Regions from separate parts of the Roseateles sp. GW821-FHT09H10 genome, predicted to be linked through region 1. Evidence: riboswitches for the same ligand, from Rfam matches in the RefSeq annotation. Region 1 holds a riboswitch; the other holds the start of a gene.
What was found. Region 1 has a riboswitch for glycine ahead of gcvT (glycine cleavage system aminomethyltransferase GcvT). Riboswitches for the same ligand answer to the same signal wherever they lie in the genome.
Positions count from the first base shown of each region.

Region 2: another riboswitch for glycine. It lies ahead of AC07OY_RS18365 (TonB-dependent receptor domain-containing protein); the one in region 1 lies ahead of gcvT (glycine cleavage system aminomethyltransferase GcvT).

Region 1 is NZ_JBWKOB010000007.1:50,586-55,071, reverse strand. It holds gene AC07OY_RS26285 (amidohydrolase family protein) at 1-1,438, shown strand, start outside; gene AC07OY_RS26280 (hypothetical protein) at 1,488-2,324, opposite strand; glycine riboswitch at 2,404-2,500, shown strand; glycine riboswitch at 2,520-2,634, shown strand; gene gcvT (glycine cleavage system aminomethyltransferase GcvT) at 2,662-3,774, shown strand; gene gcvH (glycine cleavage system protein GcvH) at 3,793-4,167, shown strand; gene gcvP (aminomethyl-transferring glycine dehydrogenase) at 4,188-4,486, shown strand, end outside.
Region 2 is NZ_JBWKOB010000003.1:600,873-605,358, reverse strand. It holds gene AC07OY_RS18370 (M3 family metallopeptidase) at 1-40, opposite strand, end outside; gene AC07OY_RS18365 (TonB-dependent receptor domain-containing protein) at 145-2,973, opposite strand; glycine riboswitch at 3,213-3,324, opposite strand; glycine riboswitch at 3,333-3,422, opposite strand; gene AC07OY_RS18360 (propionate--CoA ligase) at 3,483-4,486, opposite strand, start outside.

The DNA of each region.
Region 1 (4,486 bases):
TGTGAACGCGGGCACGGCACTGCATTGGAGCGGCGACAGCAAGAAGCTGCACTTCACGCTGGGCGAGGAGCTCTTCACCGCAAACGCGGAAGGCAAGGACAAGGCCACTGCGCAGAAGATCGGCTTCCAGCAGGCCAGCGACAAGCCCAGCGGCAAGATCGCGCTGACCGGTGCCCGCATCGTCACGATGAAGGGTGACGAGGTCATCGAGGGCGGCACCGTGCTGGTGGACGGCAACCGCATCGTGGCCGTCGGCAAGGACGTCACTGTGCCCGCCGACGCCAAGCGCATCGACGCCGCCGGCAAAACCATCGTGCCCGGCTTCATCGACGCCCACTGGCATGGCGCCATGAACGACTCCGGCCTGATCCCGCAGCAGAGCTGGGTCAACCTGGCCTCGCTCGCCTTTGGCGTGACGACGTTGCACGACCCGTCCAACCTCAGCTCGGCCATCTTCACCCAGGCCGAGATGCAGCGCGCCGGCGTCGTGCTGGGTCCGCGCATCTACTCGACCGGCACCATCCTCTACGGCGCCCGCACGCCCTTCTATTCCAACGTCAACAGCCTGGACGACGCGCTGACCCATCTGAACCGCCAGAAGGCCGAGGGCGCCGTCAGCGTGAAGAGCTACCAGCAGCCGCGCCGCGACCAGCGCCAGCAGGTGCTGGAGGCCGCGCGCCAGACCGGCATGATGGTGGTGCCCGAGGGCGGCTCGCTGTTCCAGCTCAACATGAGCATGATCATCGACGGCCACACGACGGTGGAGCATTCCCTGCCCCTGGCCGATGTGTGGGAGGACGTGAAGCAGCTGTGGAGCCAGAACGCCGTCGGCTACACGCCGACGCTGAACGTCGGCTACGGCGGCCTGGACGGCGAGCACTACTGGTACGCCCGCACCGAAGTCTGGAAGCACCCCCTGCTGAGCCGCTATGTGCCGCGCACGGTGCTGGAGCCGCGCTCGGTGCGCCGCGTGACGGCGCCCGAGGAGGACTTCAACATCATCAAGGTGGCGCGCACGGCGACGGCCCTGTCACGCGCTGGCGTCAACACCTCCATCGGCGCCCACGGCCAGCGCGAAGGCCTGGGCACGCACTGGGAGATGTGGATGTTCGTCATGGGCGGCATGACGCCGCACGAGGCCCTGCGCACCGCCACCATCAACCCGGCGCGCAACTTCGGCTTCGACAAGGATCTGGGCTCGCTGGAACCGGGCAAGCTGGCCGATCTGGTCGTCATCGACGGCAATCCGCTGGCCGACATCCGCCAGACCGACCGCATTGCCCAGGTGATGCAGAACGGCCGCCTGTACGACGCGATGACGATGAACCAGGTCGCCCCCAGCGCCAAGGCCCGCAAGCCGATGTTCTTCGAAGGCGCCGACGGCAAGACCATGCCCATCGACGCCGAGGCGCTGGAGTCCGCCCACCTGGGTGACTGAGTCCGACGCCTGACAAAGGGACCCTCGGCCAGCCAGCCGAGGGGCATGACTAGGCGCGCGTGAAGCGCCGCCGGGCCAGCAGCACGGCGGCGCCGCACAGTGCCATGGCCAGCGTGCCCGGCTCGGGCACGGGTGCCGCCTGCAGGTAGTTGAATCCCGAGCCCGAGGTCAACGTGGCCTGGTTCTGCTGCACGCCGTTGAGCCAGACCGTCATGCCGCCCCAGCGCAGCGTGTGCGACAGGTCGAATGCCGCCGTGGCCAAGGCACCACCGTGGCCATCGTTGGCCGTCTGAGCCACGCCCGTCAGCTCCACGGTGAGGGGCAGCGTGTGGCCGGTCAAGAAGGTGGCCGTGCCGGTCAAAGTGCCCAGCGGGGTGCCGAAGTAGCCATGTTTGGCCAGCGCCGGCGAGTTGTTGTACAGGGTCGCATCACCGCCCAGGTCGTAGGCGCCGCCACCCATGTCCGCCCTCACCTGCCAGGACGCCGAGCCGATGTTGGACGAGCCGACGCTGAGGCTGCCGTCGAACAGCAGCTGGAAGTTCACGGTCACCTGGGTATTGGCCGCCACACCCGGCAGGTCAAGCTTGAAGTCGTCGCGGAAGCTGGCGCGGGCCACGCTGTTCAGGCTGCCCACGGAGGTGCCGTCCACCTTCAGCGTGCCGATCTCGGCATAGGCATGCGCCGTGCCGCTGGAGTTGAAGCCGCCGGTCACCAGGCCACTGCTCAACTCAGCCGACCCGGCCTGAGTCAGCACCGTGTTCAGCGCGCCCGTGCCCCCGGAGAAATTCGGGTTCACGCCCAACTGCACCTGGACATTGGTGACGGCGCCGGCGGGAACCGCCAGAAAGGCGATCGCCAGAGCAAGCGCGGTGCGGATGGGGTGCATGGGCCGTCTCCTCATAAATGATGGCTGCGAGTCTGCCCCTAGCTGCTTGGCCGGACAGCCCCCTAGATGTGAATAGAATCCTCACTCGTCAGGAGAGCGCCCCGTTGATGTTGGGGGCCGCCGAAGGCGCAGGGCCCACAGCTCGAACGCTCAGGCAAAAGGACTGACAAAACGCCACCGGTGGCAGACACTGGGGCGTTCCTCACTGGAGAGAGGCCAGCCCTTGAGCTGGTCCACCGAAGGGGCAAGCTTGGCGCGGACTGCACACCGCCTTGTCAATCTCTCAGGTACCCCGGACAGCGAGGACATCCAAACCCGAATTCCGTCGGAGCTCTTGATGTCCTCTTTGCTGCAAACGCCTCTTCACGCCCTCCACGTCGAACTCGGCGCCAAGATGGTGCCCTTCGCCGGCTACGACATGCCGGTGCAATACCCCGCCGGCGTGATGGCCGAGCACAAGCACACCCGCGCCGCTGCCGGCCTGTTCGACGTGTCCCACATGGGCCAGGTGCGCCTCGTCGGCGCTGATGCCGCCGCCGCGCTGGAGACCCTGGTGCCGGTCGACATCGTCGACCTGGGCGTCTTCAAGCAGCGCTACGCCCTGTTCACCAATGAGCAAGGCGGCCTGCTGGACGACCTGATGGTCTGCAAGCGGCCCGACGACCTGTTCGTGGTGGTGAACGCCGGTTGCAAGGAGCAGGACATTGCTCACATGCAAAAGCACATCGGCAGCCGCTGCGAGGTCATTCCCGTGCCCGAACGCGCGCTGCTGGCCCTGCAAGGCCCGCAGGCCGTCGACGTGCTGAGCCGCCTCAACCCCGAGGTCGCCAAGCTGACCTTCATGACCGGCGGCTTCTTCAACCTCGACGGCATTGACACCTTCCTGACCCGCTCCGGCTACACCGGCGAGGACGGCTACGAGATCTCCGTCCACCAGGACGACGCTGTGGCCCTGGCCCGCAAGCTGCTGAGCCATGCCGAGGTCAAGCCGATTGGCCTGGGCGCGCGCGACTCGCTGCGCCTGGAAGCCGGCCTGTGCCTGTATGGCCACGACATCAACGAAACGACCACACCGGTCGAAGCCGCCATCACCTGGGCCATCCAGAAAGTGCGCCGCGCCGGTGGCGCCCGTGCTGGCGGCTACCCAGGCGCGGCGGTCATCGACGAGCAACTCGCCAACGGTGCCGCGCGCAAGCGCGTCGGCCTGGTCGGCAAGGAGCGCATGCCTGTGCGCGAGGGCGCCAAGATCGTGACCGCCGACGGCAGCGAGATCGGCACCGTCACCAGCGGCACCCTCGGCCCCACGGTCAACCAGCCGGTGGCCCTGGCCTATCTCGACAAGGCCCACACGGCCGTCGGCACCGAAGTCTTCGCCGTTGTGCGCGACAAGCGCACGCCGATGATCGTCTCTTCCACCCCCTTCACCCCCAACCGCTACTACCGCGGCTAATCCACGGAGCCTTCAACGATGAGCATCAAGTACACCCCCGACCACGAATGGCTTGACGTGCATGGCGATGGCACGGCCACCGTCGGCATCACCGTCCACGCGCAGGACGCACTGGGCGACGTGGTCTTCGTGGACCTGCCCGAAGTCGGCAAGACCTATGCCGAGAAGGAAGTCGCCGGCGTCGTCGAGTCCGTCAAGGCCGCCGCCGACGTCTACATGCCCGTGGACGGCGAGATCGTCGAAGTGAATGAAGCCCTGCGCGACGACCCGGCCCTGGCCAACTCCGACCCGCTGAAGGCTGGCTGGTTCTTCAAGGTCAAGCTGAGCAACCCCGCCCAGCTCGACGCGCTGATGGACTCGACCGCCTACGACGCCCTGCTCAAGACTCTGTAATTCCTCGAAGTAGACCTGCCATGCCGACGCCGCTCTCCCAACTCGAAGACGCCTCCGAATTCCACGCCCGCCACATCGGGCCGGATGCCGTCGATGAATCCCTGATGTGCGCCGCCGTCGGCGTGGCCAGCCGCACCGCGTTGATCGACGCGGTCGTGCCCAAGTCCATCCGCCGCAGTGCGGGCATGAAGCTGCCCGCGCCCATCACCGAGGCGGGCGCGCTGGCCGAGCTCAAGCTCATCGCCGGCAAGAACAAGGTCTACAAGAGCTTCATTGGCCAGGGCTACTACGGCGTGCACACGCCGGGCGTCATCCTGCG
Region 2 (4,486 bases), on a different contig from region 1:
TCAGTGCCAGCGCGGCCAGGGCGGTCAGGACGGGTTTCATGTCGTCTCCTTGTGGGAAGGGCGCGATTCTGGCCTGCGCGGCGGCCCCAGCCATTCGCCATGCCGCGCGCGGGCACGCGCGGCATGGCGTCCGGTGGCGCGGGCTCAGAAGAAGCGGTACTCCGCGGCCAGGCGCAGCATGCGGCCCATCACGTCCTCGCGGTTGTCGGGAATGATGCCGCCCTGGCCGAAGTTGCGGTAGTCGATGGGCGGGCGCCGGCCCGTCAGGTTGCGCAGGTTGGCGCTCAGCGTCAGCGCCTTCATCGGGCGCCAGGCGAGGTTGTAGTCGAGCCGGTTGTAGGCGGCCAGCTTGCACTGGTCCGCGGACAGATTCTTGTTGGTCGTGCAGTCCTCGACGCTCCAGCTGGTGTCGTAGTAGTCGCGCGTCAGCGTGGTGCTGGACGACCAGAAATAGGACAGGGTGTGCGTCCAGGCGCCCCACTCCTGGCTGGCGCGCAGCTTGAAGTTGAAGCGTGCATAGCCCCAGCGCCCGGCCAGGTTGTCACCATAGCGCAGGTCGGAGGTGCTGTACTGCTTGTAGCTCAGCAGATAGGTCGAGTCGAAGCTCAGGCCCAGCCGGCCCAGCGGGTTGCTGAACTGGCCGTTCATGCTCCAGTCGATGCCGCTGGTCTGGGTCTTGGCGAGGTTCTCGAACTGTCCGCTGACCAGGCTCAACCGGCCCGCCAGCGGCTTGTACTTGGCCACCTCGGCCGCATTGACAAAGGTCGGGTCGTTGTTGAAGTTGGGGGCGCGCACGATGGTGCCGGCGGGCTGCTGGGCCTCGGCGCCGAGCAGATCGGCCGTGCCCTTGGTGCCGATCTCGTTGGTGCGGGTCACGGCGTAGTAGTCCAGCGTCGTGCTGAAGGCCTTGAAGGGCTGGAAGGCCAGGCCCAGGTTGACGATGCGCGAGGTCTCGGGTTTGAGGCCGGGGTTGTTGCGCACCACGCTGGCCACGCCGCGGCGGCATTCGTCGATGTTGTCGGCGCGGGCCTGCAGCAGGGTCTTGTTGGGGTCGCTGTCGGGCAAGGCATTGGCCTGGGCGATCAGGTCGCGGATCAGCGCGCTGGCGGCGTCGCAGCGCTTGGGGTCGCTGACGCCGTTGTCGAAGGCCGATTTGCTCGACGTGGCGCTTTCGGTCAGGTTGGGCGCGCGAAATCCCCCTTCCACCGAACCACGCAGCATGAACTCGGGCATCAACTGGGCACGCAGCGCCAGCTTGGGCGAGAAGTGGGCGGCAAAGCCCGGGAACTTGTCGAGGCGGCCGGCGAGCTGGGCGTTCAGCTGCCGGGTGACGGGCAGGTCAGCCTCGACGAACAGGGCGCTGAAGCTGCGGCCGGCATCGGCGCGAACGGTGCCCAGGCCGACGATGTCGCCCGAGCCGGACAGGGCGTCCGGCGCGATCTTCATGCGCTCGTGGCGCAGCTCGAAGCCGGCCGCGAGATTGATCGCCCCGCCGGGCAGGCGGCCATATTCGCCCGACACCTTGCCATCGAGGAAGGTCTGGGTGACCTTGGCGTCATAGCCGATGGAGGGGAAGAGCTTGTCCAGCACGGCGGCGCTGTTGGCCTGGCCGATCTTGTAGCCGTTGGGCTTGTTGAAGAAGTCGGCGTCCAGCACGTCCTTGTTGTAGTCGCCGATGACTTCCTTGAAGCCGCTGTCGCTGATCAGGCCACGCTGGCGCTGGACGGTCCTGCCGCCCATCACGCCGGCGGCGGTCTCCCAGTCCCAGCCGTTCCAGTCGCCCTTCACGCCGGCCAGCAGGCGGTACTGGTCGGTCTGGACATGGTTGGCCTGGCCGTCATCCATGAAGCGGTAGCGGAACTCGACCTCCTCGCCGGTGTGGTTCAGCGGATGCTGGGCCGGCAGGCCGCGGTAGTAGAAGTTGCGGGCCGCGTTGGTGTTGGGGTCGCCCCAGACGACGCTGCCCAGGCCCCAGCCGTAGTAGTTGTGCGCCGCCTGGTAGGTGTTCTTGGTGTTCGAATAAAGCAGCTCGGAGAAGCCCTGCAAATGCTCGGACAGCTTCAGCTTGGCCGAGACGATGCCGCTGACGCGATCGGCCGACGGCTGCACCGAGAAGCGGTCGTAGCGGTCGTACATGCACAGGGTGTTGGACGCATTGAACAGCTTGCAGCCGGCTATCGGGCCCTGGCCGATGATGTTGCCGGGGTAGCTGTAGCTGGACGGCGTGTCGAAGCCCGGCGAGAACTCCTTGTAGGCGGGGTTGCTGTGTTGCAGCACGTCGCGCCAGAAGAAGTCGCCCCGGTGGTAGTAGTCGACGTTGGCGAGGATGTTGTAGCCGTCGCGATCGAAGTTGCCCACGCCGGCCGTGATGGCAGCGGCCTGATCCTTGAACTGCTTGGCCTTCAGCGAGCGCTGGGTGTTGGCGCTGACGGTCAGCCCCTGGAAGCTGCTGCGCGTGACGATGTTGATGACGCCGGCCACGGCGTCGGAGCCGTACAGCGCCGAGCCGCCGCTCTTGAGCACCTCGATGCGCTCGATGGCATCCACCGGCAGCGAGTCGAGGTTGGAGAACACCTCGTTGTAGTCGGCCAGCGGATAGGCGGCGATGCGGCGCGAGTTCAGCAGCACCAGCGTGGACTGCTTGCCCAGGTTGCGCATGCTGGCGCCCGAACCGCCATTGCCGAAGGAGTTGCCGCCGTTGAGGTCGGACAGCGAGTTGTTGTTGAAGCCCGGCAGCGTTTCCAGTAGATCGCGCGTGGTGGCCACGCCGGAACGCTGGATCTCGTCGCGAGTGAGCAGCGTGATCGGCGACGCCGTCTCGTCGTCGATGTTGATGCGCTTGATGCGGCTGCCGATGACTTCGACGCGCTCGATCTGTTCGGTGGGCCGGGGCGCCTGGGCGCTCGCGCTCAGGGGGATGAGGCCGGCCAGGGCGAGGGCGGCGGCCAGCGGCTTCAGGGCATTGGGTTGCATGCGAACTCCTGCAGGAAAAAAGGGCGAACGACTCCACGACGCGGCCGCGAATGCAGCGCCGGATGGCAAAAAAGGGGGGATGGCCGGGCGCGACGGCGCGCTCAGCCCGTGGCAACAGCGATCAGCAAAGGGGGTGCAATGCCTTGCGGCAGCACGACATGGCAGGCTCTCCGGCGCAGTGGTTGAACGACCACGAAACGGCGAGGGGTGGCTGCCCCTTCACTGTTTCGCGCCGCTCCCGCTGTCCCTGGTACCTGAGAGATTCACGCCCCCGGGATGGCCCCGCGGCGCTTGCTCCTTCGGTGGGGGCGTGCGTGGCCTTGTCAGCTCACGCCGCCCCGCTCTCCAGCGTCGGCTCCTGTGACAAACCAGTGTTGGGCCTGAGCGTGCATGGGAGGTTGCGCCTTCGGCGGCGATCAGCAAAGACCGCGCTCTCCTGGGATGTCGGCGTGCACGATAGGCAGCGCCATCCCCTGCCGCCGCCCTGGTTTACGCGAATCGGGTAGGCCCTAGCTTTGCAACAAGGCCTTCACCTGGGCCAAGGCACTGGGGTCGTCCAGCGTCGTCAGGTCGCCCGGGTCGCGCCCTTCCGCCACCGCCTGCAGCGCGCGGCGCAGCAGCTTGCCCGAGCGCGTCTTGGGCAGCAGGGTCACGAAGTGCACGCGCGCCGGCCGCGCCACCGCACCCAGCTGGCTGTCGACATGCTTCATGACCTCGCCTTCCAGCGCGGGCGAGGCCTGGCCCGCGTCGCGCAGCACGGCAAAGGCGATGGCGACCTGGCCCTTGAGCTGATCCGCCACGCCGACAACGGCGACCTCGGCGATGGCCTTGTGGCCCGAGATGCATTCCTCTATTTCTCGAGTGCCCAGCCTGTGGCCGGCCACGTTGATGACGTCGTCGGTGCGGCCGAGGATGAAGGTGTAGCCGTCGGCGTCGCGCGTGGCCCAGTCGAAGGTCGAATAGACCTGACGTCCGGGCACGCTGCCCCAGTAGGTGTTGATGAAGCGCTGGTCATCGCCCCAGACCGTCTGCAGCGCGCCGGGCGGCAGGGGATGCTCGATGACGAGCACGCCCTTCTGGTCCGCGCCTTCCAGCGTCGCACCGGTGTTCTCGTCCAGCAGCTTCACGTCATAGCCATACATCGGCACGCCGGGCGAACCGAAGCGCGTCGGCACGGCCTCGACGCCGGGGATGTGATGGGCCACCGTCAGCAGCGGCCAGCCGGTCTCGGTCTGCCAGTAGTTGTCGATGATGGGCACGCCCAGGCCCTCGGCGATCCAGCGCGCCGTCGGCTCATCCAGCGGCTCGCCGGCGAGAAAGAGCGCGCGCAGGGACGACAGGTCATGGCGCTTCAACAGAGCCGCGTCATGCTTCTTCAACACGCGCACGGCGGTCGGCGCGCTGAACATCACCGTGACCCGGTACTTCTCGACCAGGCTCCACAGCACTGCCGCGTCGGGGTTGACCGGCGTGCCCTCGTACATCAGCGTCGCCATGCCGGCGATCAGCGGGC